Regions from separate parts of the Streptomyces ficellus genome, predicted to be linked through region 3. Evidence: riboswitches for the same ligand, from Rfam matches in the RefSeq annotation. Region 3 holds a riboswitch; each other region holds the start of a gene.
The links. A riboswitch is a leader RNA that binds a small molecule or an ion and turns the genes downstream of it on or off. The one in region 3 is predicted to bind cyclic di-AMP.
Positions count from the first base shown of each region.

Region 1 (9,944 bases), 1.9 Mb from region 3:
GCGGGGGCCGGGAGCCGAAGCATGCGCCCGCCCTCACCGGCGCTTTCCTACGAGCGCGGGGCGGGCCGCCCCGCCGGGTCGTCCACGCTCGCCGTCACCGCTCACCCGCGAGGTCGAGGTCGCCGCTGCGCGGCTCGGCGGGGACCTCGGCGGCGCGCCACGGGCGGGCGATCGGGCGTGATATCGCCCGCCACCACGGCTCCACCGGCAGCCTCGCGGCCGGCTCGAAGGGCTCGCCGGGGTGGGGGAACGCCACCGCCTGGCCCGCCGCCTCGGCGGCGTCCTTCGTCCACTCCGCCGGCTCCGCCCAGGGGTGAGGGGCGAGGTTGAACGTCCCCCAGTGGATCGGCAGGAGCACACCGTGGGGCGCGCCCGACTGCAGGTCGAGGTGGGCCCGGAGGGCCTCCTGCGGGGTCATGTGGATGTCCGGCCAGTACTCGCTGTACGCACCGAGCTGGATCATGGTGACGTCGAACGGCCCGTGCTCGGCGCCGATGTCCCGGAAGCCCTCGAAGTACCCGGTGTCGCCGCTGTGGAAGAGCCGGTGCTCCGGCCCGGTGACCACCCAGGAAGCCCACAGGGTGTGCTGCTGGTTGCGCAGGCCGCGGCCGCAGAAGTGGCGGGCCGGGGTGGCGGTCAGCCGCAGGTCGCCGACCTCCGTCGACTCGTTCCAGTCCAGCTCCCGCACGCGGGAGGCGGGCACGCCCCAGTGCTCCAGGTGCGCGCCGACGCCGAGCGGGACGACGAAGAGGGTGTCCGAGGCCGCGAGGGCGCGTATCGACGGGAGGTCGAGGTGGTCGTAGTGGTCGTGGGAGATCACCACCGCGTCGACGGGCCCCAGCGCGGCGAGCGACAGCGGGACGGGATGCAGCCGCTTGGGTCCTGCGAAGGAGAAGGGCGAGCAGCGTGCGCCCCACACCGGGTCGAAGAGGATCCGGTGGCCGTCGGTCTCGGCGAGCACGCTGGAGTGTCCCATCCAGGTGATCCGCAGTCCGGTGGCCGCGGGGCGGGCCAGGTCGGCGACGGTGGTGGGGTGCACGGGGACGCCACCGGTGGGCGCCCGGCGGGCCCGGGACTCCTTCTCGAAGTAGACCTTCGCGAATTCCAGGGTGGAGCCGGACGGTCTGTGCCTGGTCCCGACCGGGTTCTGGAAGGTGCCGTCCGCGAAGTTCGGCGACCGGCGGATGCGCTCCATCCGCTCTCCGGTGGCGTCCGCGCCGAAGGCGGCCGGCCGCAGTGCGCGCAGTCGGTGGCGGAGCTGGGGCGGGACGCCGGAGCCGGTCACGGTACCTCCAGGGGGGTGAGCGTCCTTCCATTATGGGCGGGGGGTACGACAACCCGGGGGCGGGCCCGGCGGGTGCGATGTCACATCGGTGACCGCCCCGTCCGTCGTACCGGTGAAAGGTTGTCCACCCGTACCCCAGGAGGCCCTCATGGCCCGCATCTCGCTCACCCCGCCCCGCACCCTGCTCTTCCGCGCAGTCGAGTGGTACGCGAAGCGCACCTACGGAATGGGCCTCGACCCGGTCCGCGCGGCCGGGCACAACGGGCGCGTCCTGCGCACGACCCTGCGGTTCGAGCTGGCCGTCGGCCGGTGGAACGCCCTGGACCCGACCCTCAAGGCGCTGGCCGTGATGGCGTCGGCCGCCGAGATCGGGTGCAGCTGGTGCATGGACTTCGGGTACTGGGAGAGCACCCGGCACGGCGTCGACCCGCGCAAGCTGCGTGACCTGCCGGTGTGGCGGGACAGCGACGCGTACACGGCGCGGGAGCGTGACGTGCTGGAGTACTCCGAGGCGATGACGGCCACCCCTCCGGCCGTCGAGGACGACCTGGCCGAGCGGCTGCGCAAGGAGCTCGGCGAGGCGGCGTTCGTGGAGCTGACGGCGATGGTGGCGCTGGAGAACATGCGCTCCCGGACCAATGCCGCACTGGGCCTGACCAGCCAGGGCTTCAAGGACCGGTGCGAGCTGCGGCACCGCTGACCCGCCGCCTGCCCCGCGCCTGCCCCGGGCCCCGGTGGGGAGTGGCCTGGCGTGCGCGGGGTCCGGGGCGAGCGAAGCCCGACGGTGCTCCACGGACACGACCTGGGGAGTGTCCGGAAAGTATCGGCGTCCGCCCGGAGGGCGGGGGCCGTGGCGTCCGGTGCGTGCTGTCGCAAGGCGGAGGAGGGAGACATGGCGGAGCCATGGCGACCGACGACAACGCGGCGACAGTGCGTGCAGGGCGTCACGGGCCAGGCGAGACTTGACGGACACGACCTAGGGTGGCGGCGTGGGCAGAGTGCGGTTGAGCGTGGCCGAGCGGCGCGAGGAGCTGCTGCGAGCCGCCGTCGAGCAGATCGAGGCACGGGGTGTGGCAGCCGTGCGGATCGCCGACGTGGCTTCCGCGCTGGGCGTGAGCAACGCGCTGGTGCTGTACCACTTCTCCACCAAGGAGAAGCTCGTCGCGGCCGCCTTCGCGTACGCCGCCGAGGGCGACCTCGCGCACCTGCGCCGGCTGCTGGGGCGCCGGACCACGGCCACCCGCCGGCTGCGCGCGGCCGTGCACTGGTACGCCCCGACGGGCCGGGCCAAGGGGTGGCGGCTGTGGATAGAGGGCTGGGCGGCGGCCCTGCGCGAACCGGCGCTGCGGGTGGTCGCCCAGGACCTGGACCGGCAGTGGAAGGCGGCGCTGACCGAGGTGATCGCGCAGGGGGCGGCGGCCGGCGAGTTCCGGTGCGAGGATCCCTCGGCCGCGGCCTGGCGGCTGACCGCGTTCCTCGACGGCCTCGCCGTCCAGATGACCGCCTACGCGGCGCCCTTCACCCGCGCCGCGATGCTGGCCTGGGCCGACGAGGCCCTCGCCCGCGAGATCGGCCGCCCCGCGGCCCCACCGGACGCGCCCCGCCGATGACGACGCCCGCGCAGGCCCGGAGCCCGGGGCGCGCCACCGGCCCGGCCCGGCGCGCCGCGTGACCCTCACGTCGCGCCACGTACCTGTCAGGACCGGTGTCCTCCGCACCGCCCCGCAGGGCCGGCGCCGTTACAGGGGCAGCAGGTCCGGTCGCTTGGCGGAGACGTGGTCGCCGGACGACTCGCCGCGCAGCCTGCGGCCGATCCAGGGGACCAGGTACTCGCGTGCCCAGTTGATGTCGTCGCGGCGCAGTTCGAGGGGGCCGCGCGGCGGCAGCGGTGGCCAGGGCTGGTCGGGGTCGGCGGGGACGTCCACGCCCAGGACCTGGCCGGCCCGGAGCGCGACCCGGGTGTGGCCCTCGGGAGACAGGTGCAGCCGGTCGTCGTCCCAGGCGCGCCGGTCCTGGACGGTCTTGAGGGACCACAGGTCCAGCACCGGGCACCCGTACCGGTCCGCGATCGCGCGCACGTGCCCGTTGTACGTGGCGATCTTGCCGCGGAGCCGGCGCAGCACCGGCACGGTCCTGGTGTCGAACCCGGTCGTGACCAGGACGGTGCCGACCACGGACGTCAGGTCGGCGACGGCGCGCTCGAAGCGTTCGGCGACCTCGTCGGGGTCGCTGCCGGGGCGGATGATGTCGTTGCCGCCGGCGCAGAAGGTCACCAGGTCCGGGGCGAGTTGCCGGGCCCGCGGCACCTGTTCGGCCACGATCTGGTCGAGGAGGCGTCCGCGTACGGCGAGATTGGCGTACCGGAATCCCTCGGTCTCCGGCAGCCGGTCCGCGAGCAGCACCGCGAGACGGTCCGCCCAGCCGACGAACGTTCCGTCGGGGCCGGGGTCTCCGACGCCTTCGGTGAAGCTGTCACCGATCGCCGCGTACGACCCGAATACGTCACGGTCTCTGAATGTCGAATCGTCTGCCACGGGAGCACATCCTTCACCGGGAGATGTGACCTACGCGACCGTAAGGAGGGGTTGACGGGGGGTGATGTTTGCCACCGGTCAAGATTGTCCCAAGCGCGGAATACGACTCCGCCCGGCACCGGGACGCGGTGCCGGGCGGAGGAACGTTCGCGTCAGAGCGAGACGCCGTGCTGGCGCAGGTACGCAAGCGGGTCGATGTCCGAGCCGTAGTTGGGGCTGGTCCGGATCTCGAAGTGCAGGTGCGGGCCGGTGGAGTTGCCGGTGGAACCGGACAGGCCGATCTGCTGGCCGCCGCTCACCGACTGGCCGGAGGAGACGGACAGCGAGGAGAGGTGGGCGTACTGCGAGTAGTTGCCGTCGGCGTGCTTGATGACGACCTCGTTGCCGTAGGCGCCGCTCCAGCCGGCCGAGACGACGGTGCCCGCGCCGACGGCCTTGACGGTCGTGCCGGAGGAGGCCGAGAAGTCGACACCGGTGTGGTAGCCGGAGGACCAGCTGGAGCCGGAGGCGCGGTAGGAGGTGCTGACGCCGGCGTCGACCGGGGCGGTGAAGCCGGAGCCGCTGGTCTTCGGGGCGGACTGGGCCGGGGCCTCGGACTTGGCGGCGGAGCGCGAGGCGCGGCTCTCGTCGCGGTCGTCCGCCTTGGGCTTGGCCGGGGCGGCCTTCGCGGGGGCGGCCTTCGACTTGGCGCCGAGGGTGAGCTCCATGCCCGGGATGATCAGGGACGGGTCCTCGCCGATGACCTGGCGGTTGTCCTGGTACAGCTTCTTCCAGCCGCCCTTGACGTTCTTGTTGTGGGCGATCTTGGAGAGGTGGTCGCCGGAGACGACCGTGTAGGTGCGCGGCGCGGCCTTCTGCGGGGCGGCCTGGGCGGCTTCGGCGGTCACGGCCTGCGGCGCGGCGGCGGGGGCGGCCTGCTCGGCGGCGTGCGCGCCGGTGGCCCCGAAGAGCGGGAGCGCGAAGGCCGCGCCACCCGTACCGGCGGCGACGAAACCACGCGTGATGGTGCTGGACTTGGGACGGCGGTGCTTACCCTTCGCGGGCATGGCGATTTCCTCTCCGGCGCCTGCGAGGTGAGCTGTCGGGTTCGGACTGGAGTTGTCCGGCCGCGTCATGGACGCGACTTCACCCCGAGCCGGTCCCGGAAATCCGGGTCGGCGTACTACCTGGGTCCCCCGCTCCTGCCACGCGTGGGTGGGTGCGAATTCCGACCGGTGGCAGGATTCGGCGGTCCGGCCGGATTGCCGAGACCGTAAGCGAGTGGGGTCGGCGTGAACAAGCCGCTGATTTCCCCACCGCATTCCGGGCGGTGGTGAAGCCCGGGAATTCCGGTCACCCTCCGTGGACAAGGGATCATGAATTCCCGCTGTGGGCACGGAATTTGTGGAGGGTGTCCCGCCACGGACGGTCACAGTTATGACGCTGCTCACGTGGCTCCGGCCATCTCCCGGGCGACCAGGGCACGTTATACCCAATCACCCAATACGGACAGAACAGCCATTAGCTGACGAGTCTTGCCAATCCCACCGCGTAGGCGGCTGGATGCGGCAGCCCCGGTCCGCGCAGCGCCGGGTTCACGAACACCATCGAAGACCTACGAAGTGGGACAGAAGCGCATCTACCGTCTCCGGTCCATGGGCCGCGACGGCCCGGCTGCGGGCTCGTCCACCCCCCGCGACCATGGGAAGGGCAACGGATGTGCGACGCGCACGGAGATTGATTGCCCGACGCACCGATGTCGTATCGTCGGATCGCGAACATCGTCGGCGGCGGACGCCGACCGCAGACACGGAGGAGCCCCCGTGACGCAGGAGCTGCCGCAGGTCCCGTCGACAGAGCCCGAGCTGACCGGGGTGCGCAACTTCCGTGACGTCGGCGGGCTTCCGACGGTGGACGGCCGGCGGGTGCGCCACGGGATCCTGTACCGCAGCGGCCACCTCGCGCACGCCACGGGCACGGACGCCGCCTTCCTCGCTGGTCTCGGTCTGCACACGATCTTCGACTTCCGCAACGCCGCCGACCAGAAGCTGGAAGGTCCGGACGTCGAGCTCCCGGGCGTACGGAACGTGAACATCCCGCTCTCCGACCCGGCCGACGGCGCGGAATTCTGGACCATGGTCCGGGACGGCGACCTCGACCAGCTGCGCTCCATCCTGGCGGACGGCAAGGGCGCGGCCCGGATGACGGCCTCGTACCGCATGATCATCAAGGAGCGCACCGCCGAGCACAGCCGGGTCCTCCACGCGCTCGCCGAGGACAGCGTCCCCGCCCTGATGCACTGCGCGGCGGGCAAGGACCGGGCCGGGCTCTCCATAGCGGTGTCCCTGCTCGCGGTCGGCGTCGAGCGCGACGCGATCGAGGAGGACTACCTCAAGTCCAACGACCCGCACCGCCGCTACAAGGTGCGCCGCAGCGACACCTCCCCCGCCGCGATGTCCCCCCAGGTCATGGAGCTGCTCAGCCCGCTCTTCGAGGCCCGCATCGACTACCTGACGGCGGCCTTCACCACGATCGAGGAGACCTGGGGCTCGACCGAGCGGTACCTGACCGAGGGCCTGAAAATCAGCCCCGAGACGCGCGAGCGGCTCCGCGAGCGGCTCCTCGACCAGGGCTGAGCCCCACGCCCGCCGCCGGTCAGCGGCGGTGGGCGTCCGTGCCGAGGCACAGGTCCGCCGCGGCGCTCTGCATAAGGGTGTGGACGAACAGCAGCTCGGCCCCGGCCCGGGTCGCCGCGGCGATCCGGTGCGGGGTCAGCGAGTCGAAGTGGGCACTGTCCCCGGGGTCGAGCACGTGCACCGCCTCACCGAGGGCCAGCCGCACCCGGCCGTCGAGGACGTACAGCCACTCCTCCCCCGGGTGTACGCGCACGAGGTCGCCCGGCGCCGCATACGGCACGCGGACGCGCAGCGCCTGCATCGCCCGCCCGGGGCCGCCGGCCTGGTGGTAGATCCAGCCGTCCGCCTCGGCGGGCTCGGCCCGGCCGCCCCGGACGATGGGGTCGCGCTCGGGCGGCACCTCGCCGAGCAGCTCGGACACGGTCGCGCCGTAGGTACGGGCCAGCCCGAGCAGCATCGGCAGCGAGGGCTGGCGGCGGCCGGTCTCCAGGCGGGACAGGTGGGCCGGGGAGAGCCCGGCGCGCCGCGCGGCGGCCTCCAGGGTCAGCCCCCGGCGCCTGCGCAACGCCCGCAGCTGCGGCGCGACGTCCGGCAGCGCGCCGCCGCCTTCGTTCTCCTCCGCCGGCGATGAGGCGTCCGGCGACCCGGGGTACGGCGACCCGGGGTCCGGCGACCCGGAGTCCGGCGAGGGTGCGGGAGAGGTGTTCATGGCTCCATTGCGCCAGGCTTCTGCCTCAGAGGCAAGCCGGTTGCCCCTGAGGCAGGAGGCAGAGGGCGGCGGGCAGGAGACAGGGGCTCAGCGGTTGGCGACCGCCTGCTTGACCAGCGTCTTGCCGAAGTCCCACATCAGGCCGCCGCCGCTGTGCGCCTCGTCCATGACGGTGGTGAACGCCGCCACGAAACGGTCCACCTCCCGCTCGCCGATGATCAGCGGCGGGATCAGCTTGATGACCTCCAGGCGGTCGCCCGAGACCTGGGTGAGGATGCGGTGCCGTTGCAGCAGCGGGACCACGACCATCTGGGCGAAGAGCCCCTTGCGGGCCGCCTGGAGCATGGTCCACCGGCCGCGCAGGCCGAGCGAGGACGGGCGGCCGAACTCGATGCCGATCATCAGGCCTCGGCCCCGCACCTCGTGCAGCATCTCGTAGCGGTCGACCAGCGCGGCGAGCCGGGACTTCAGCTGCTCACCGGTCCGCCGGGCGTTGGCCACGATCTCCTCGTCGTCCATCACGGACAGGACCGCGAGCCCCGCCGCCATGGCCTGGGCGTTGGAGCCGAAGCTGGCCGAGTGGATGAGCGTCCGGTCGAGCGACGAGTAGACGCGTCTGAAGATCCAGTCCTTGCCCAGCGTGGCGCCGACCGGCACGTAGCCGCCCGACAGGGCCTTGGCGACGCACACCAGGTCCGGCTCCACACCGTCCTCGTGCTGGTAGCCGTAGAAGGCGCCGGTCCGGCCGAGGCCGGTCTGGACCTCGTCGGCGATGAGCAGCGCCTTGTGCCGGTGGAGCAGGTCCTGCGCGGCGCGCAGGAACCCGGGAGGGGTCTCGTGCACGCCCTTGCCCTGGATGGGCTCGACGATGAACGCGGCCACGTCGCCGCGCTTCAGCTCCCGCTCCAGCGCGTCCAGGTCGCCCAGCTCGATGGCGGTGTCGGGCAGCAGCGGGTCGAAGCCGTCGCGGAAGCAGCTCTCACCGTTGACCGAGAGGGAGCCGGTGGTCAGTCCGTGGAAGGCGTGCGAGCAGTACAGGACGCGGGGCCTGCCGGTGGCGCACCGGGCGAACTTCAGCGCGGTCTCCACCGCCTCCGTGCCGCTGTTGGAGAAGAAGGCCCGGTCCAGGTGCGGCGAGCGGGCGAGGAGCCGCTCGGCGAGCAGTCCGGGCAGGGGCGGGCAGTCGAAGCGGGTGAGGTCGGCGAGCTCCGCGTCGAGGACGTCGTGGAGGGCCTTGCGTACGACGGGGTGGTGGCGGCCGAGGCCCATGACGCCGAAGCCGGCGAGCATGTCGAGGTAGTCGTTGTCCTCGGTGTCCCAGAAGTAGGCGCCTTCGGCGCGTTCGTAGGTGTTGTCGAAGCCGATCGTCTGGAGCATCCGCGGCAGCTGCGGATTGAGGTGGCGGGCGTGCAGCTCGTAGCCCTCGGTGCCGCGCTCGGCGAGCAGTGCGGCCAGATCGAACTTCTTGCTCATGCGTCGTTCTCCTTGCCTGCCAGGGCTGCGCTGATCCGCCCCGCGATCTCCACCGGGGTGAGTCCGATGTCGGCCAGCACTTCGCCGCGCTTGGCGTGGGCGAGGAACTGTTCCGGGATGCCGAAGGTGCGCAGGGGTACGTCGGTGCCGGCGTCCCGCAGCGCCTGGCCGACCGCCCAGCCGACGCCGCCGCTGCGGACGTTGTCCTCGACGACGGCGACCAGCCGGTGCGTGGCGGCGAGCGGGGCGAGCCGCTCGTCGACGGGCTTGACCCACCGCGGGTCGACGACGGTGCAGCCGATGCCGCGTTCCGCGAGCAGTTCGGCGGCCCCGAGGCAGACGGCCGCCATGACACCGACGGCGACCAGCAGCACCTCGGGACGCCCGTCCGGGCGGCGCAGCACGTCCATGCCGCCGACGCGGCCGACGGCGGGCACGGCGGGTCCCGCCTGCTCCTTGGGGAACCGGACCAGGGTCGGCGCGTCGCGTACGTCGACCGCCTCGCGCAGCTGGGAGCGCAACTGGGCGGGGTCGCGCGGGGCGGCGATCCGCAGCCCGGGGACGGCCTGGAGGACGGACAGGTCCCACATGCCGTTGTGCGAGGGGCCGTCCGTGCCGGTGACACCGGCGCGGTCCAGGACGAAGGTGACGCCGCACCGGTGGAGGGCCACGTCCATCAGGAGCTGGTCGAAGGCCCGGTTGAGGAAGGTGGCGTAGACGGCGACGACCGGGTGCAGCCCTCCGGTGGCGAGTCCGGCCGCGCAGACGGCCGCGTGCTGCTCGGCGATGCCGACGTCCCACACCCGGTCGGGGAACCGCTCGGCGAACCGGGTCAGCCCGACGGGGTGCAGCATCGCGGCGGTGAGGGCGACGACGTCCGGCCGCTCGGCCCCGATCTCGGCGATGGCCTCGCCGAACACGGACGTCCAGGACGGGCCGGCGGCGGGTGTGAGCGGCTCGCAGGTGAGCGGGTCCATGGCGCCGACAGCGTGGAAGTGGTCGGCCTCGTCCTCCAGGGCCGGCCCGTAGCCGTGGCCCTTCTGGGTCAGGCAGTGGACGAGGACGGGGCCGTGGAAGCGCTTGGCGCTGCGCAGGGCGGCCTCGACGGCGGCGATGTCGTGCCCGTCGACCGGGCCGACGTACTTCAGTCCCAGGTCCTCGAACATGCCCTGGGGGGCGATGAAGTCCTTGAAGCCCTTCTTGGCGCCGTGCAGCGACCCGTACAGCGGCGGTCCGATGACGGGCGTGTGGCGCAGGACGTCCTTGCCCCACTCGAGGAACCGCTCGTAGCCGTCGGTGGTGCGCAGGGTGGAGAGGTGCCCGGCGAG
Region 1 covers NZ_CP034279.1:976,166-986,109, forward strand. The annotation lists gene EIZ62_RS04240 (MBL fold metallo-hydrolase) at 95-1,285, opposite strand; gene EIZ62_RS04245 (carboxymuconolactone decarboxylase family protein) at 1,434-1,985, shown strand; gene EIZ62_RS04250 (TetR/AcrR family transcriptional regulator) at 2,275-2,895, shown strand; gene EIZ62_RS04255 (SGNH/GDSL hydrolase family protein) at 3,025-3,819, opposite strand; gene EIZ62_RS04260 (M23 family metallopeptidase) at 3,972-4,865, opposite strand; cyclic di-AMP (ydaO/yuaA leader) riboswitch at 4,868-5,026, opposite strand; gene EIZ62_RS04265 (tyrosine-protein phosphatase) at 5,622-6,434, shown strand; gene EIZ62_RS04270 (XRE family transcriptional regulator) at 6,454-7,143, opposite strand; gene EIZ62_RS04275 (aspartate aminotransferase family protein) at 7,231-8,616, opposite strand; gene dxs (1-deoxy-D-xylulose-5-phosphate synthase) at 8,613-9,944, opposite strand, start outside.
Region 1: it holds a riboswitch for cyclic di-AMP, as region 3 does, so the genes downstream of both, EIZ62_RS04260 (M23 family metallopeptidase) here and EIZ62_RS12430 (C40 family peptidase) in region 3, are expected to answer to the same signal.

Region 2 (8,500 bases), 3.5 Mb from region 3:
CATTCTAACGAGATGTACGTCCTGTACATTTTTTACAGAGACAAGGAGCTGCGCGATGAGCCATGCCGCGCGTCATGTCCTGCCCGAGTTCACCGAGCGCACCAGCACCGGCACCCGCACCCTGGACCCCTACTCCAAGCTGCTCGAGGAGCGGATCGTCCTCCTCGGCACGCCCCTCGACGACACCGCCGCCAATGACGTGATCGTCCAGCTCCTGCACCTGGAACACGCCGCGCCCGACCGGGACATCGCGCTCTACATCAACTCGCCCGGCGGTCCGGTCAGCGCCATGACGGCCGTCTACGACACCATGCGGGCGATCCGCTGCGACGTGGAGACGACCTGCATCGGGCAGGCCGCGTCGACCGCCGCCGCCCTGCTCGCGGCGGGCGCGCCCGGCAAGCGCATGGCCCTGCCCGGCGCGCGCGTGCTGATCCAGCAGCCGTCCTTCGACGAGCCGTTGCACGGCCGGCCGACGGATCTCGGCATCCACGCGGACGAGTTGCTCCGGCTGCGCGGCCAACTGGCGGCGATCCTGGCCCTCCACACCGGCCGGAGCCGGGAGCGCGTCGACGCCGACCTGGAGCGAGACACGTTCCTCGACGCGTCCGCCGCCGTGGCGTACGGCCTGGTGGACCAGGTCGTGCCCCGGCGCGGGAGGTGAGCGGTGCTGCCACCGGAGCATCCGCCGCTCCCCGCGCTCACCCGGGCCGAAAGCGCGTTCGTCGACAGCTGGCTCGAAGCGGTCGACCTGCTGGGGCGGACCAACCCGGCGCGGGCCACCCATACGTACAGCGCCCTGCGCGCGGCGCAGGCCCTCGTGGGGCGCGCGACGGCGCTGCGCGAGGCCCTGACCTGGATGCACGAGCGCGGCGAGAGCGAAGTACATGCCCATACGCTGGCGCGAGCCCTGCGGGTGCTTGACGGCGAACGGCGCGCGGGTCGCGTGACAGTCCCTCACAATCGAGGCGTGGGACCGACGTAGCCCTCCCCCGAACGGGCTCAGGAGTACGAGAACCGCTCCCTCGTTCAGCCTACGCATTCGGACGAATTTCGGACGACGCGAGTTGCGCAGCACGCGTACGCATCTGGCGGAATATCAGGTTCCGCCGCTGGTACGGGGATCGTCGATGTCACGTCGCCGGGCCCCAAATCGGCTCTGTCCACCCGAATGGATCAGTCGTGAGGAGCCTCACAAACGGCCGTTTCGACTCGGAATTTCCCCTCGGGATGGGTCAAGATCCCTGACGACGACAAGCCCCCGCCACCGCGGCGGGGCGGTCCGGGCGGACGCCGAGTCCTGCCGCCGTCCGGATGACTGGTCGACAGGAGTGGATCGGCAGGAGTGGAGGACCCGAGCAGTACGGGTGACCGAACGATGTACGTCCCATCGGTCGCCCTTGGGGTGAAGCCGCGCGAGCGGCCGGGCAACTTCGCCAGCCCGAACCCGACAGGTCATCCTTCACAGGCGGCTGACGAAGGGTTGCGCATGACCGCGCAGATTCATGTCCCGTCTCTGCTGTCCCGGGCGGGTGCCGTCTCGGCACTCACCCTCGCCGCCGTCGGCGGCACGATGCTGGCGCCCGGCGCCGTGTCCGAGGCGCAGGCCGCCCCGGCGTACGCCGGCAAGGCGCTGAACGTCGCCGCGTCCAAGAAGGGCGCACCCTACAAGTACGGAGCGGTGGGCCCGTCCCGGTTCGACTGCTCGGGGCTCACGCTCTACTCGTACAAGAAGGCCGGCAAGACCCTGCCGCGTACGGCGCAGCAGCAGTACAACAAGACCCGGCACATCTCGGCGTCGAGCCGGCAGAAGGGTGACCTGGTCTTCTTCCATCGGGGGAGCAACGTCTACCACGTCGGGATCTACGCGGGTAACAACAAGATCTGGCACTCACCGAAGTCGGGTTCGGTGGTGAAGCTGGACAAGATCTGGTCGAAGTCCGTCTGGTACGGACGCGTCCGCTGATCGTCCGGCGATGACCCGTGGTGCGGGGGCGGCCGGGCGCGTCCGGCGCACCCGCACCGCGGGCGGTCAGGTCTGGACCGGGACCGACCAGGGCAGTGCGATCCAGACCGTCTTGCCGCCCTCCGCGGTGGGGGTGACCGAGAGGCGTCCGCCGCACTCCGCGGCGAGCCAGCGGATGATCACCATGCCGCGCCCGTTGTCCTGCTGTACGGCGGCGGGCAGCCGCTGCGGCCAGCGCGGGTGGCTGTCCGTGACCCCGATGCGCAGCCGCTCGTCCCGCTCCAGCCGGACGTCCACCGTGAAGGTCGGCGACTGCCCGAAGGTGTGCTGGACGGCGTTGGTGGCGAGTTCCGAGACGATCAGCCGTACGGTGTCGGCGGTCTCGGCCCCATCGGGGAGCCCCCATTCGCTGAGGACGCCCGCCACGTATCTCCGGGCGGCGGAGACCGAGACGGGATCGCTCGGCAGGGTGATGGATGCTTCCTGATGGTCCGCCATGGCGACGCTGTCCCTTTCCCACCGGGGCCGGACTCCGACACGAACCGGATGTTTTGTGAGGACGGCCTCGGATTGCGCTTCGCGCCAGACTGCCACTTATGTCGCTCCTGATGGGGGCGATCCACCAGGATCCGCATATATCTGTCGCCCGAAGCGGTGAACTCTGCTACTCGAGACCGGATTTGGGCGGCAAACTGGTGGGTTGGTCCGGCGGCCCGGGAGACGGTGACGTAAGGCAGGACCGCTCAGCCGACCGGGACCGGTGAGGTGCGGAGGATCGTCGCGACCGCCTCGTCCAGTTGACGTTCCGTCAAGTCGGCTCGGGCGGTGAGACGGAGGCGCGAGATGCCGTCGGGCACCGACGGCGGCCGGAAGCACCCCACCGCGAGCCCCTCGGCCCGGCAGTCGGCGGCCCACCGCACGGCCTGCTCCGGGGAGGGGGCCCGCACCGACACCACGGCGGCGTCCGGCCGCACCGCGGTCAGCCCCGCGGCGGTCAGCCGGGCGTGCAGGGTGGACGCCACCGTACGCGCCCGGCCGGCGAGGTCCGGCTCGGCGCGCAGCAGCCGCAGGCTCGCCAGGGCTGCGCCCACGGCGGCCGGGGCGAGCCCGGTGTCGAAGATGAACGTCCGGGCGGCGTTGACCAGGTGGTCGATCACCCGGGCGGGACCGAGGACCGCCCCGCCCTGGCTGCCCAGCGACTTGGAGAGGGTGAGCGTGGCGACCACGTCCGGGTCGCCCGCGAGCCCCGCCGCGTGCAGCGCGCCCCGCCCGCCCTCGCCCAGGACGCCCAGGCCGTGCGCGTCGTCGACCACCAGCGCGGCACCGTGCTCCCGGCACGCCGCCGCCAGTCCGGCCAGCGGCGCCGCGTCACCGTCGACGGAGAAGACCGAGTCGGTGACCACCAGCGCCTGGCGTCCCGGGTGGGCGCCGAGGGTCTTGGCGACCGCGTCGGGCTCGGCGTGCGGGACGACCGCGGTCTCGGCGCGCGAGAGCCGGCAGCCGTCGACGATCGAGGCGTGGTTGCCCGCGTCGGAGACGATCAGCGAGCCCCGGGCGCTCAGCGCGGTCAGGGCGGCGAGGTTGGCGGCGTAACCGGACGAGAACACCAGGGCCGCCTCGAACCCGCAGTACGCGGCCAGTTCCCGCTCCAGCTCGCCGTGCAGCTCGGTCGTCCCGGTCACCAGGCGCGAGCCCGTGGCGCCCGCGCCCCAGCGGCGGGCCGCCTCGGCGGCGGCCGCGGTGATGGCGGGGTGGTGCGTGAGGCCGAGGTAGTCGTTGCTCGCCAGGTCCAGGACGTCGGGCTCGGCCGGCCGGGGGCGGAGGGTCCGGACGAGACCCGCGTCCGCCCGGCGGCGCGCCTCGGCGTCGATCCATCCGAAGGGCGCGGCGGCAGGCGGGCCGGAGGACGGGCCGGAGGGTGTGGCGGGCGGCGGCCCGGACGGGGAGGCGGGCGGCGGGTCGAGCGGAGCCTGGGGCATGTCCGGTTCCCTTTTGTAGACAGCGAACAGACCCTAATGGTGGTGGGGTGGTACCGGAGTGTGGTTATACACACACTCGAAACGGACTCTCCTGTGGAGTTCCTCCTTGGCCCGGGGCCGTGCCGTAGGCCAGGATCTGCGTCATGGACCTGCTGAACACGCTGGTGGACAAGGGGCTTCGGCGCGAGCTGCCGACCCGCGAAGAAGCGCTCGCCGTGCTGGCGACCTCGGACGACGAGCTGCTCGATGTGGTGGCCGCGGCCGGGAAGGTACGCCGTCAGTGGTTCGGACGGCGGGTGAAGCTCAACTACCTGGTCAACCTCAAGTCCGGCCTGTGTCCCGAGGACTGCTCATACTGCTCCCAGCGGCTCGGTTCGAAGGCGGAGATCCTCAAGTACACCTGGCTGAAGCCGGAGGAGGCGTCCAAGGCCGCCGCCGCGGGTGTCGCCGGCGGCGCCAAGCGGGTCTGCCTGGTGGCCAGCGGCCGCGGCCCGACGGACCGGGACGTCGACCGCGTCTCGAAGACCATCGAGGCGATCAAGGAGGAGAACGAGGGCGTCGAGGTCTGCGCGTGCCTCGGGCTGCTCTCGGACGGCCAGGCGGAGCGGCTGCGGTCGGCCGGCGCCGACGCGTACAACCACAACCTCAACACGTCCGAGGGGACGTACGGGGACATCACGACCACGCACACCTACGCGGACCGGGTCGACACGGTGCAGAAGGCGCACGCGGCGGGTCTGTCCGCGTGCTCCGGTCTGATCGCGGGCATGGGCGAGAGCGACGAGGACCTGGTCGACGTCGTGTACGCGCTGCGCGAGCTGGACCCGGACTCGGTCCCGGTGAACTTCCTGATCCCCTTCGAGGGCACGCCGCTCGCCAAGGAGTGGAACCTGACCCCGCAGCGGGCGCTGCGCATCCTGGCGATGGTCCGGTTCGTGTGCCCGGACGTGGAGGTCCGGCTGGCCGGCGGACGCGAGGTGCACCTGCGTTCGCTCCAGCCGCTGGCCCTGCACCTGGCCAACTCGATCTTCCTGGGCGACTACCTCACCAGTGAGGGCCAGGCGGGCAAGGCGGACCTGGACATGATCGCGGACGCCGGCTTCGAGGTGGAGGGCACGGACACCACCACCCTGCCCGAGCACCGCGCGGACGCCTCGTCCTGCGGCACCGGTGGCGGGTGCGGCTCGGGTTCGGTGTGCGGCTCCGAGGAGCCCGCGCCCGCGCAGCCGGTGGCCACCGACACGGCCCGTACCGACCAGGCCCGTACCGACCTGGTGGCCGTGCGCCGCCGGGGCGCCGGCACCGACCTCGCGCCCAATGCGTGACGGCACCGGGGCCGGGCTCGACGCGGCCGGGCTGATCGCGCTCGACCGGGCGCATGTGTGGCACCCGTACGGTCCGATGCCCGGCCGTACCGACCCGCTCGTCGTGGAGTCCGCCTCCGGGGTGCGGGTGCGGCTCGCCGAACCGGCGCACGGGCACGACGAACTGGTCGACGGCATGTCGTCCTGGTGGTCCGCCGTCCACGGCTACAACCACCCGGTGCTCAACGAGGCGGCGCGCGGTCAGCTGGACCGGATGAGCCATGTGATGTTCGGCGGGCTCACCCACGAGCCCGCCGTGCGCCTCGCCACGCGGCTGGTCGAGATCACTCCGGAGCCGCTGCGCCACGTGTTCCTCTGCGACTCCGGCTCGGTGTCGGTCGAGGTCGCGATCAAGATGTGCCTCCAGTACTGGCGCTCGGTGGGCCGGCCCGCCAAGCAGCGGCTGCTGACCTGGCGCGGCGGCTACCACGGCGACACGTGGCAGCCGATGTCGGTGTGCGACCCCGAGGGCGGGATGCACGAGCTGTGGTCCGGCGCGCTGCCGCGGCAGGTCTTCGTGGGACCGCCCCCGGCGGAGTACGAGGAGTCGTACGCGCGGGAGCTGCGGGAGGCGATCGGGCGCCACGCGGACCAGCTGGCGGCGGTGATCGTCGAGCCGGTGGTGCAGGGCGCGGGCGGGATGCGGTTCCACGACCCGGAGTACCTGCGGGTGCTGCGGGAGGCGTGCGACGCGCACGACGTGCTCCTGGTGTTCGACGAGATCGCGACCGGGTTCGGGCGCACGGGCACGCTGTTCGCGGCGGAGCACGCGCGCGTGGCGCCGGACGTGATGTGCCTGGGCAAGGCCCTGACCGGCGGCTACCTGTCGCTGGCGGCGACGCTGTGCGCCAGCCGTGTGGCGGACGGCATCTCGCGGGGCGAGGTGCCGGTGCTGGCGCACGGCCCGACGTTCATGGGCAACCCGCTGGCCACGGCGGTGGCGTGCGCATCGATCGATCTGCTGCTGGGCCAGGACTGGCAGCAGGAGGTCAAGCGGATCGGAACGGGACTCCGGGACGGGCTGGCGCCGGCCGGCGAGCTGCCCGGCGTGCGCGACGTGCGCGTGCTCGGCGCGATCGGCGTCGTGCAGCTGGACCACCCGGTGGACATGGCGGCCGCGACGGCGGCGGCGGTCCGCGAGGGCGTGTGGCTGCGGCCGTTCCGGGACCTGGTGTACGTGATGCCGCCCTACGTCACGGGTGACGAGGACGTGGCACGGATCTGCCGCGGGGTGTTCGCGGCCGCGCGGGAGGGATGACATGTCGGTACTGGTCGTCAGCGGTACGGGCACGGAGATCGGCAAGACCGTCGTCACGGCGGCGCTCGCGGCGGTGGCACGGGCGGCGGGCCGCTCGGTGGCCGTGCTGAAGCCCGCGCAGACCGGGGTCGCACCGGCGGAACGCGGTGACGCGGACGAGGTCGTGCGGCTCGCCGGGGGCGGGGTCACCGCCGCCGAACTGGCCCGGTTCCCCGAGCCGTTGGCACCGGACACGGCCGCCCGGCGGGCCGGGATGGCGCCGGTGGGCCCGGCCGAGGTGGCCGACGCCGCGGCCAAGCTGGCGGACGAGCACGACCTGGTGCTGGTCGAGGGCGCGGGCGGACTGCTCGTGCGGTACGACGAGGAGGGCGGCACGCTCGCCGACGCCGCCCGGCTGCTGGACGCCCCGGTGCTGGTGGTGGCGCCCGCCGGGCTCGGCACGCTCAACATGGTGACGCTCACCGCGGAGGCGCTGCGGGCGCGCGGGCTGGTGCAGGCGGGCCTGGTCGTCGGCAGCTGGCCGGACGAGCCGGGGCTCGCGGAGCGGTGCAACGTCACGGACCTGCCGAAAGTCGCGGGCGCTCCGCTGCTGGGCGCGGTGCCCTCGGGCGCGGGCGCGCTGCCGCCGGACGTGTTCCGGGCCCGGGCGGGCCGGTGGCTGGCCCCGGCTCTCGGCGGCATCTGGGATGCGGACGCGTTCGCCGCGGCCGTACGCTCCTGATCATGCGAGCTGTCGTCAGTGAAATGGTGTTCGACTGCGCCGACCCGGCCGCGCTGGCCCGGTTCTGGGCCGCGCTGCTGGGCGGCGAGCCGGTCGACCGGAGCCCGGACTGGTCATACGTCGACCCGCCGGACTTCGTCCGGGTGGCCTTCCAGCGCGTACCGGAGGGCAAGGCCGTGAAGAACCGGCTGCACCTGGACCTGGAGGGGGGCGACGTGGCCGCCGCCACGGAGGCGGCGGTGGCCCTCGGCGCGGTGCGGCTGGGCGGCGTCGTGGCGGACGAGCACGGCCACTTCCAGGTGCTGCGCGACCCGGAGGGCAACGAGTTCTGCTTCGTGTCCGGCTGACGGGGGGACACTGACGGTGTCGGGTCCGGGACCGTCGGCCGTCTCCCAGGAGGTCCGTGATGCGGGACACCGTCCACCACCCTCTGTTCGCCCGCTTCTACGCGCGCATGAGCGTCACCATGGACACCCGCGGCGGGGTCGCCGGGTACCGGCGGGAGCTGCTCGCCGGGCTGTCCGGCCGGGTCATCGAGGTCGGCGCGGGCAACGGGCTGAACTTCGCGCACTACCCGGCCGCCGTGTCGGAGGTCGTCGCGATCGAGCCCGAGCGGCGGCTGCGGCAGCTGGCGGCCACCGCGGGGCTGCGCGCCGACGTGCCGGTGGACGTGGTGCCGGGTGTGGCGGAGGCGCTGCCGGTGAAGAGCGAGGCGTACGACGCGGCGGTCGCGTCGCTGGTGCTGTGCACGGTGCGGGACCTGCCGCGTGCGCTCGGCGAGCTGCGGCGGGTGCTGCGGCCGGGGGGCGAGCTGCGCTTCTTCGAGCACGGCGTCGCCGGGGGGCGGGCCGCGGCGACGGCCCAGCGGGTGCTGGACCGCACGGTGTGGCCGCTGCTGTTCGGGGGCTGCCACACGGCGCGCGACCCGCTGGCCGCGATCGAGGCGGCCGGGTTCGAGATCGCCTCGCACCGCCGGTTCCGCATCCCGGAGCAGGGCCCGGCGACACCGACGTCCTTCTGCGTGCTCGGGGTGGCCAGGCGGCCGGACTGAGCCCGCACCGCCGTGTGCGGCCCGCGTGGGGTGATCACACTAGGGTGCGGGCATGACTGCGCACGCGTACCTCTCGAACCTGTTCTCGCTGGACGGCCGGGTCGCCCTGGTGACGGGCGGCAGTTCCGGTATCGGCCGGGCGATCGCGGGTGCCCTCGCGC
Region 2 covers NZ_CP034279.1:6,355,007-6,363,506, reverse strand. The annotation lists gene EIZ62_RS28590 (ATP-dependent Clp protease proteolytic subunit) at 56-664, shown strand; gene EIZ62_RS28585 (hypothetical protein) at 668-985, shown strand; cyclic di-AMP (ydaO/yuaA leader) riboswitch at 1,314-1,486, shown strand; gene EIZ62_RS28580 (C40 family peptidase) at 1,490-1,966, shown strand; gene EIZ62_RS28575 (ATP-binding protein) at 2,033-2,464, opposite strand; gene EIZ62_RS28570 (8-amino-7-oxononanoate synthase) at 2,710-3,945, opposite strand; gene bioB (biotin synthase BioB) at 4,089-5,270, shown strand; gene EIZ62_RS28560 (adenosylmethionine--8-amino-7-oxononanoate transaminase) at 5,263-6,567, shown strand; gene bioD (dethiobiotin synthase) at 6,569-7,288, shown strand; gene EIZ62_RS28550 (VOC family protein) at 7,291-7,635, shown strand; gene EIZ62_RS28545 (class I SAM-dependent methyltransferase) at 7,695-8,339, shown strand; gene EIZ62_RS28540 (SDR family NAD(P)-dependent oxidoreductase) at 8,392-8,500, shown strand, end outside.
Region 2: it holds a riboswitch for cyclic di-AMP, as region 3 does, so the genes downstream of both, EIZ62_RS28580 (C40 family peptidase) here and EIZ62_RS12430 (C40 family peptidase) in region 3, are expected to answer to the same signal.

Region 3 (9,944 bases):
GGCCGTGGTCGCCGTCCTGCTGCCGCTGGCGCTGTGGAGCCGTGTGCGCGGCCCCGCCGTCGTCCGGGGCGCGACGCGGCTGGGCATGCTGGCCTTCGCGCAGATCACCGCGATCCTGGTGGTCTTCGTCGCGGTGAACAACGTCAACGGGCTCTACGACAGCTGGGACGACCTGCTCGGCACCAGCGACCACGTCGACTCCGCCATCGACCTCGGCACCGACGGGCTCGGCGGCCGGCGCATCGCCGACCTGCCGAAGGTCAAGCAGACCTTCGCACCCGTCGACGACCCCGCCATGGGGCCCGGCGTCCGCAGGGCCGTCCTGAAGGGCGGCATCTCCGGCGTGCAGGCCGAGGTGTACGTGTGGCTCCCGCCGCAGTACGACGACCCCGCCCACAAGGACCGGAAGTTCCCCGTCGTGGAGCTGCTCTCCGGCTTCCCCGGCTCCCCGAAGTCCTGGTTCGTCGGCATGCACGTCAACGAGCAGCTGGAACCGCTGATGCGCAACGGAACGGTCGAGCCGTTCATCCTCGTCGCGCCGCGCAGCCACCTCCTCGGCCACACCGACACCGGCTGCGCCAACGTCCCCGGCAAGATCAACGCCGACACATGGCTCAGCGTCGACGTCCGCAAGATGGTCACCGACAACTTCCGCGCCGCGACCACGGCCGACGGCTGGTCCGTCGCCGGCTTCTCGTCGGGCGCCCACTGCGCCACCAAGCTGGCCATCGCCCACCCCGACCGCTACCGGTTCGGCATCAGCCTGTCCGGCTACAACGACCCGGCCGCCGAGCCGTCCTCGCTCACCGGCAAGGACCCCGGACTGCGGCACGCCCACAACCCGCTCACCATGCTCAAGACCGCCCAGGTGCCGCCCCGCGTCACGCTGCTGCTCACCGGCGACGGCGCGGACGGCTACGAGCAGGGCGTCGCGCTGCGAGAGGTGTCCAAGCCGCCGACGCGCATCGACGTCCGGCAGGTCTACGGCGGCCACCGCACGAGCACCTGGGTGCGGGAGGTGCCGTCGGCCTTCCAGTGGCTGACACAGCAGTACCGCGCCGAACGCGCCGGAGCCGCCCAGGACGAGACCGCCCAGGACGAGACCGCCCAGGACGAGACCGCCCAGGACGCGGAGACGGACGCGGGCGCGGGAACGGGCGGAGACGGCGGCGCGGGCGCGGACCGGGGTGAGGGGTTCGGCGCCGGTACGGACACGGGCGCGGGCGCCGGGAGCGGCGCGGGTGGCGCGGGCGATCCGGTCGGGGCGGGCCCGGGGACCCTGTCCGTCGGCGGCCGCCCGTAGGGTTCGGGCGCAGGAGAGACGCGGCGGCGGGCTCACGCCACGCGCGTCGCGCCCGCCCACGGCATCTCGTCGATCGGAGCGATCCGGACGGGGGCGCCCGGCCGGGGCGCGTGGATCATCCTGCCGTCGCCGACGTAGAGCCCGACGTGGCTGACGCCCGAGTAGAAGAACACCAGGTCGCCCGGGGCCAGCGCGGACCGCGGCACCCGTCGGCCGGCGTCGATCTGGCTGTAGGTGGTGCGGGGCAGCGCCACCCCGGCGGAGCGCCACGCGGCCTGGGTGAGCCCGGAGCAGTCGTACGAACCCGGGCCGGTCGCGCCCCACACGTACGGCTTGCCGAGGGCGCCGTACGCGTACGCGACGGCCTGCGCGGCGCGCGTGCCCTGCACCGGGGCGGCGGCGCCGACGGGCGCCGGGCCGGTCGCCGCGCCGGCCCCGGCGGAACCGCCGTCGTAGGCGGCGCGCTGGGCGGCGGTGAGCCGGTCGAGGAGCTTCTCGGCGGCCCCGATCCGGTCCTGGACCGTCGCCTTGTGGCGGGCGAGTTCGGCCCGCCGCGCGGCCAGGTCGCGGAGCCGGCCCGTGGCCTCGGAGTGCAGCCTGGCGAGTTCGGCGGCCTGGCCTGCGGCGGCGCCGACCGCCGCGGCCTGGCGGTCCCCGACCCGGTCCGCGACGGCGGCGCTGCGGAGGTAGGCGTCCGGGTCGCTGGACAGCAGGAACCGGGCGGCGGGGTCGAGGCCGCCACCCCGGTACTGGGCGGTGGCCACGGAGCCGAGCGCGTCGCGGGCGGCGTTGAGACGGGCGGTCCGGCGGGCGGCCTCGTCGCGCAGGGCCTTGAGCGCCGCCTCGGCCCGCTCGGCCTCCTCCTTGACGCCGTTGTACTTCTCGGTGGCCTCCTCGGCCTCCTGGTACAGCCGGTCGGCCTGTGCCCTGACCTGGGCGGGCGTCTGGCGGGGTTCGGCGTGTCCGGAACCCTCGAAGGCGGTGGCGGTGGCCGCCCCGGCCAGTGCCAGGGTGACGGCGGCACGGCCGCTCAGCGGGTGCTGCCTGGGTTTCCGGTGCGCTGCCACGAGGGCGGTCACTTCCCTTCGCCGGGGGTGGGTCTGGGGGAGGACGCTAAACCTGGAGGTCACGGCCCGGCGGCGGCATGACCGCAATTGGCCCCAGGTGAGGGTTCACGAACGAATTCGCCGGAGCGGGCACGCTCGGAATCCCGCATTCCGTATCAGCCGCGACCGATGCGACCGTTGAGGCAACCCTGGCCGGGGGCCGGTGATATGGCCCCGGTTAGGGTGCGGCCCATGGACGCACTCATCAATGTCTTCGTCGCACTGCACGTCATCGGTATCGCCAGCCTGCTGGGCGGCTTCCTGACCCAGATGAAGGCGATGGGTGAGGGAACGGCGCGCTTCAGCCCCGCGATGCTGCACGGCGCCCTGACCATGCTGGTCACCGGCGTGGCCCTGGTCGGCCTCAACCAGGCCGACGACCAGGCCGTGAACAACGTCAAGATCGGTGTGAAGCTCGCGGTCCTAGTCGTCATCCTCGCCCTGGTCTACGTCAAGCGTGACGAGGAGAGGGTCGACAAGGCGTTCTTCGGGGCGGTCGGCGGCCTGACGGTGGCCAACATCTTCATCGCCACGCTCTGGACCTGACCGCCGGCCGGCGGGCCCGGCGGAACCGTCAGGCCCGCCGCGCCCGCCGTGCCCGCCGGGGTCGTTCGTCCGCCTCGGGTCAGGCCGGGCGCACGGCGCTGTGCACGGGCATGGAGTACACCGACTCCTCGCGGACGCTGTCACCGGGCCTGGGCGCGTGGATCATCTTCCCGTCGCCCCGGTAGATCCCGACGTGGCTGACGTCGTCGTGGAAGAACACCAGGTCCCCCGGGCGCAGGTCCTCCACGGCCACCCGCTGCCCTTCCATGACCTGCTCCCGCGTGGTGCGCGACAGGTAGACCCCCGCCGCCCGCCACGCGGCCTGGGTGAGCCCGGAGCAGTCGTACGAGCTCGGGCCCGTCGCGCCCCACACGTACGGCTTGCCGATCTGGGCCTCGGCGAAGGCGAGGACCTCGCGGGCCTTGGCCGTGGGACCACTGCCGCCGTCCAGCCCCACGCCCGCCGGCGCCGGCCCCGGCGCCTGTGCCTGCGCCTGCGCCTGCGTGAAGCCCAGGTCCGGCGCGTGCGCCTGCGTGAAGCCCGGCTCCTGGCCGGGCGCCTGGCCGAGGTTCACGCACGGCATCTCCGCCCGTACCCGCTCCCCGGCCGTCAGCCGGGCGAACAGGGCCCGCGCCTCGGCAAGCTTGCGCTGGACGGTCTGCTTGGTGGTGCGTAGGGAGGCCTGCGAGGCGGCGAGGGTGTCCGGCTCCGACGTCGCCGCCGGCCGCTGCTCCTCTCCGCCCCAGGTCCCGGCCGCGACTGCCGCCGTGGCTGCCGTCGCCGGCGGCTCGTACGGCGTGAGCGGTTCGGGTTCCCGGTCGGTGAGCCGGTCCATCAGCTGCGTCCGGTCCATCAGCTGTGTCCGGTCCACGGAGTCCTGCGGGTCGTCCGCGAGGGTCAGCGAGGCGGCCGGGCCGGGTCCGCCCGAGCGGTACGGGGCGGCCTCGGGGGCGCCGAGGGCGCGACGGGACCCGTTCGGCGCTTCCGTACGCCGCGCGGCGCCGTCGGCCGTCCGGCCGGCCTCGCGCCGCTGCGGGGCCGGGGCTTCCGTGGCCTTGGGGATCCTGGGGAACTGCAGCGTCGCCGTGCCCGCCTGCCGGTAGAGGTCGTCGACCTTTCTCTGGACCTCCTCGACCGTCGGCCTGCCGTCCGGCTTGCTGTCCGGGTCGCTCACCGGCGTGGCCGGTCCGTCCGTCCGGGGTGCGGCGGTCGCGCTCTGTGACGACAGGAGCGTGACCGAGGCCAGGGCGGCGGCCGTCGTGACCCCGACGGCGGGGGAGTGGGCATGCAGGGTCTGCAAGGTGCGCGGTGCGCGCGGCTTGCGATGCGACGCCAAGGCCGGCATCTCCTTCCGTGGACCGCCTACCGGGTTAGCTGTCAGGTTCGGGCGGAACGGAAGGTGCCCTACGGCCGTGCCCGAGGGGCTGCGGGCCGATTCACCTCGGTCGTGCGTGTGGGTCCCCGGTTCCGAACTGCCCCGAGGGCAGCACGAATTCGGCGTGGGCGATCCGACTGGCGTGGTTCGCCGAAGAGAAAACGGACCGCCTGGGCGAGCACGCTAGCCAACCTGTGGTGGTGCTGTGAAGGATGATGTTCGATATGCCCGATACGTTTCCGTGACCTTGGCGTGATGTCGCCGACTCGGTACGGAGGGTGACGAATCGGGCCGGTTCGCGGTTCGTCCACGGGTGTCAGTGGGGCCGCCTAGACTCGATAGGCGATGAGCAGCCTCTTTGACGACAGCTTCCTGGCGGACCTCCGGAACCACTCCGAGGAGCCCCCGCCGCCGCCCGAGGACTCCGAGGGCCCCGGGGACGCCCCGGCCGCGGAGGAGGTCCCGCACGACCTCTTCGGGGACCGTTTCGACGTTCCCCCGCCCCGGGACACCCACTACCGCGACGGCGCCCACCGTCCCGTCGTCGACCCCGCCGCGCTGCTGGAGGGGCTGAACGAGCAGCAGCGCGCCGCCGTCGTGCACACCGGCTCCCCGCTGCTCATCGTCGCCGGTGCCGGATCGGGCAAGACCCGGGTGCTGACCCACCGCATCGCCCACCTCCTCGGCACGCGTCACGTCCACCCCGGCCAGATACTGGCGATCACCTTCACCAACAAGGCCGCCGGCGAGATGAAGGAGCGCGTCGAGCAGCTCGTCGGCCCGCGCGCCAACGCCATGTGGGTCATGACCTTCCACAGCGCGTGCGTCCGCATCCTGCGCCGCGAGTCGAAGAAGCTCGGTTTCACCTCGTCCTTCTCGATCTACGACGCCGCCGACTCCAAGCGGCTGATGGCGCTGGTCTGCCGCGACCTGGACCTGGACCCGAAGAAGTTCCCGCCCAAGTCGTTCAGCGCCAAGATCTCCAACCTGAAGAACGAGCTGATCGACGAGGAGACCTTCGCCGACCAGGCCGCTGGGGGCACCTCCCACGCCGAAGGCGTAGGGGGAGGCTTTGAGAAGACCCTCGCCGAGGCGTACCGGATGTACCAGGCGCGGCTGCGCGAGGCCAACGCCCTGGACTTCGACGACATCATCATGACGACGGTGCACCTGCTCCAGGCGTTCCCGGACGTCGCCGAGCACTACCGCCGCCGCTTCCGGCACGTCCTGGTCGACGAGTACCAGGACACCAACCACGCCCAGTACACGCTCGTCCGCGAGCTGGTCGGCACCGGGTACGAGGACCTGGACCCGGCCGAGCTGTGCGTCGTCGGTGACGCCGACCAGTCGATCTACGCCTTCCGCGGCGCGACCATCCGCAACATCCTCCAGTTCGAGGAGGACTACCCGGACGCCACCACCATCCTGCTGGAGCAGAACTACCGCTCCACGCAGACCATCCTCTCCGCCGCCAACGCGGTCATCGAGCGCAACGAGAGCCGCCGCCCCAAGAACCTGTGGACCAACGCCGGCGAGGGCGCCCGCATCACGGGGTACGTCGCGGACACCGAGCATGACGAGGCGCAGTTCGTCGCCGACGAGATCGACCGGCTGACGGACGCGGGCGACGCCAAGGCCGGTGACGTCGCGGTCTTCTACCGGACCAACGCCCAGTCCCGTGTCTTCGAGGAGATCTTCATCCGCGTCGGCCTGCCGTACAAGGTCGTCGGCGGCGTCCGCTTCTACGAGCGCAAGGAGGTCCGGGACGTCCTCGCCTACCTGCGCGTCCTGGCCAACCCCGAGGACACCGTCCCGCTGCGCCGCATCCTCAACGTCCCCAAGCGCGGCATCGGTGAGCGCGCCGAGGCGATGGTCGACGCGCTGGCGCTGCGAGAGAAGATCACCTTCCCGCAGGCGCTGCGCCGCGTCGACGAGGCGTACGGCATGGCGGCCCGCTCGGCGAACGCGGTGAAGCGGTTCAACACCCTCATGGAGGAGCTCCGCACCGTCGTCGACTCGGGCGCCGGCCCGGCGGTGGTCCTCGAGGCCATCCTGGAGCGCACGGGATACCTGGCCGAACTCCAGGCCTCGACCGACCCGCAGGACGAGACCCGTATCGAGAACCTCCAGGAACTGGCCGCCGTCGCCCTGGAGTTCGAGCAGGACCGCGGCGAGGGCGAAGGTACCGGCACCCTGGCCGAGTTCCTGGAACAGGTCGCCCTGGTAGCCGACTCCGACCAGATCCCCGACGAGGACGAGGAGGGCTCCGGCGTCATCACGCTGATGACGCTGCACACCGCCAAGGGCCTCGAGTTCCCGGTGGTGTTCCTGACCGGCATGGAGGACGGCGTGTTCCCGCACATGCGCGCCCTCGGCCAGACCAAGGAGCTGGAGGAGGAGCGCCGCCTGGCGTACGTGGGCATCACCCGCGCCCGCGAGCGGCTCTACCTGACGCGGTCGACGATGCGCAGCGCGTGGGGGCAGCCCTCCTACAACCCGCCGTCGCGGTTCCTGGAGGAGATCCCCGGCGCGTACCTGGAGTGGAAGCGCACGGGTGCGACGGCCAAGCCGTCCGGCCCGGTGTCCGGCATCGCGTCGTCGCTGTCCTCCTCGCTGTCGTCACGCTCGCGGTCCGCCGGCCCCTCCGGCTTCGCCACGCGGCGTACGACGGACAAGCCGGTGATCTCGCTGGCGGTCGGGGACCGGGTGACGCACGACCAGTTCGGTCTGGGCACGGTGATGGCGGTGACGGGAGCGGGCGCGGACGCGCAGGCGACCATCGACTTCGGCGACGAGAAGCCGAAGCGGCTCCTGCTGCGGTACGCGCCGGTCGAGAAGCTGTAGGGGCCGGGCGGCCCCCGGGCTCAGGAGGTCGGGTCGAGGCCGTGGCCCCGCAGCCACGGCAGCGGGTCGATCGCGGCGCCGCCGCCGGGCCGTACCTCGAAGTGCAGGTGCGGTCCGGTGGAGTTGCCGGAGTTGCCCGAGTAGGCGATGACCTCGCCGGCCTTGACCTCACCGGAGCGGATCTTGGTGCTGCTGAGGTGGCAGTACCAGGTCTCGGTGCCGTCCTTGGCGGTCACGATCGCCATGTTCCCGTACGCGCTGTTCCACTGGGTGCGTACGGTGCCGTCGGTCGCGGCCATCACCGGCGTCCCGTACTGCACGGGGAAGTCGATCCCGGTGTGCAGGGACATCCAGTTGACGCCCGCCTGACCGTACTGCGCGCTGAGCTGGTGCAGGGCGACCGGGAGCGCGAACTTGGGACGCAGCGCCTCCTTGCGGGCCGCCTCCGCCTCGCGCTTCTTGCGCTCCGCCTCCTGGCGCTCCTTGAGGTCGATGCGCTCCTGGGTGCGGCTGGCGCGGTCGCCGAAGTCGCGGGCGTCGGCGCTGAGCGCGGCCAGCTGGGTGTCGAGTTCGCTGTTGGCGACGACCGGCTTGACCGTGGCCGGGTCGGCGGCGGTCACCGTCTTCTCGTCGCTCTTGGTCTCGCCGGTGCCGCCGGGGTTGAGGCCGCTGACGGACGCGGCGGCGATGCCGGCGACGCCCATCACGCAGGCCGAGGGCACGGCGACGGTCAGCAGCGCGGAACGCTTCGCGGGGGTGCGGCGGCGCCCACGGCTGCCGCCACCGCCCTGGCCGGCGCGGCGGCTGGGGCGGGGGGCGACGGGCGTGAGCGCGGTCTGGGTGAGGCTGTCGTGCAGGCCCTCGGACCCGGTCGCCTGCTCGGCCCCGTGCTCGGGCTCCGGGGTGAACTCGGCCCCGTGCTCGGCCTCGTGAGCGAACTCGGCCTCAACAGCGAACTCGGGCTCGGCGGTGAACTCGGACTGCGGGGTGAACTCGGGCTCCAGGGTGAACTCGGGTTCGGTGGCGAGCCCGGTCTCCGTCAGGTGCCTGGTCTCCGTCAGGTGCTCGGCAGGCGTCTGCGCCGGGTGCGCCTGGTCGGCCGCCGCGTAGTCGTACTGCTCGGGGACGGTGAACGTCTCGGTCGGCGCGGGGGCATGGTTCCAGGCGGTGGCGTCATAGGCGCCGGTCTCGAAGGCGGCGGTGGCGCCGGCGGCCTCGGCGGTCAGGTTCCACTGGCCGGTGGTGTCGTACGCGCCGCTCGCCTCGCTCCACGCGCCGGCGTCCCACTGCCCCGTGTGCTGGGAGTACTCGGCGTACCCGGTCGTGTCCGTCGTGGCCCACTGCTGGGTCGCGGCGGCGGCGCCCCACTGGGAGGAGTCGTACTGGCCGCTGTGGTCGGCGTAGTAGCCGCTGCCGCTGCTGTCGTAGGCGTTCGCCTGGACGTTGTCGTACGTGCCGGGAAGGGCGCCGAAGAGGGGATCGGTGGCGAAGCTGCCGGTGGAATACGCGTCGTCTCCGACGTACCCGGCGTGGGGGGGCTGGTCGTTCACCAACTTCTCTCTCGCCTCGGCAGCAGAACCAGATCCGGGCGGCCCCGGCTACGGGGGACCCAGAGGGGGAAAGCAGTGGGCGCGACTGTACCCGGCGGTATGCGCAAGCGACAATCTTCCGTGGGTTTTGGCCCAGCGGGAAACGGGCATTCGGCCGCCTTTCGGCGGAGTGCGGGCAGAGCCTTGGCCCTACGTTCGAGAGCTGTTCGAAACCGGAGTGGGTCGCGTCAGGCCACGGACGCGGAATCAGATGTTCCGGCGGTCGCCCCACCGGAGTCCAGGACCTGGCGGACGCCCGCCGCGACCGCCGGGTGCACCGGCAGGGCGAGATGACCGATGCCCGTGACGCGCACGTTCTCCGCGACCAGGTCCGGATGCTCGACGCGCGCCGTCTCCACGGGAACCATCCACTGGTCCAGATCGCTCCAGAAACCCACGAAGCGCGTACGGCAGCCGGGCGCGGGGGCGCTGAGCTCCCGCAGTACGGACGAGCCGGGGCGCATCTGGCGCACCAGGGGGTGCGCGCCCGCGAGCGGTGCGACGGTCGTGCCCGCATGCGGCGTACCGAGGGTGACCAGGGTGCGTACGCGGTGGTCGCCGCCGAGCCGCTGTACGTAGTAGCGGGCGATCAGCCCGCCCAGGCTGTGGCCCACGATGTCCACCTCGCGGTGGCCGGTGCGGTCGCAGATCTCCTCGATGTGACGGCCGAGCAGCTCGGCGGCGGCGCGGACGTCGCAGGTCAGCAGCGAGTAGTTCAGGGACTCCACATGGCGCCGGCCGTGCCGGACGAGGGAGCGGCGCAGCAGGACGAACACGGAGCGGTTGTCCACGAAGCCGTGCAGCAGCACGGTCGGCGGATGGACGTCCGCGCCGGCGGACGGTGTCGCGCCCGCGATCCGGGTGGCGCCGGTGGCGAGCGGCCGCCGCTCCGGCGCCATGCCCGTGGGGTAGAGGACCAGGTGGCCGGCGAGGATCGCCAGCTCCAGGACGGTGGCCCTGAGCAGCGCGGTCGACAGCGTCAGGGGGAAGAAGGGCAGGAGCTTCCAGGGCAACAGGACCTTCACGGCCGACCTCCGAAACCGGGGTGCCGTCTCGGAGAGGGTGGCGGCGCGGTCGCACCGCCGCGCCGCGCGGCTGGCGGCACGGTGATACGACGACCTCGTTACGGCTCCCTAGACGCCGCCCCGGCTCGCGCGAGGCGGCCGGGCCGCCCGATGCGG
Region 3 covers NZ_CP034279.1:2,876,674-2,886,617, reverse strand. The annotation lists gene EIZ62_RS12445 (alpha/beta hydrolase) at 1-1,303, shown strand, start outside; gene EIZ62_RS12440 (C40 family peptidase) at 1,336-2,370, opposite strand; gene EIZ62_RS12435 (hypothetical protein) at 2,602-2,955, shown strand; gene EIZ62_RS12430 (C40 family peptidase) at 3,035-4,300, opposite strand; cyclic di-AMP (ydaO/yuaA leader) riboswitch at 4,299-4,465, opposite strand; gene pcrA (DNA helicase PcrA) at 4,676-7,174, shown strand; gene EIZ62_RS12420 (M23 family metallopeptidase) at 7,195-8,724, opposite strand; gene EIZ62_RS12415 (esterase/lipase family protein) at 8,952-9,788, opposite strand.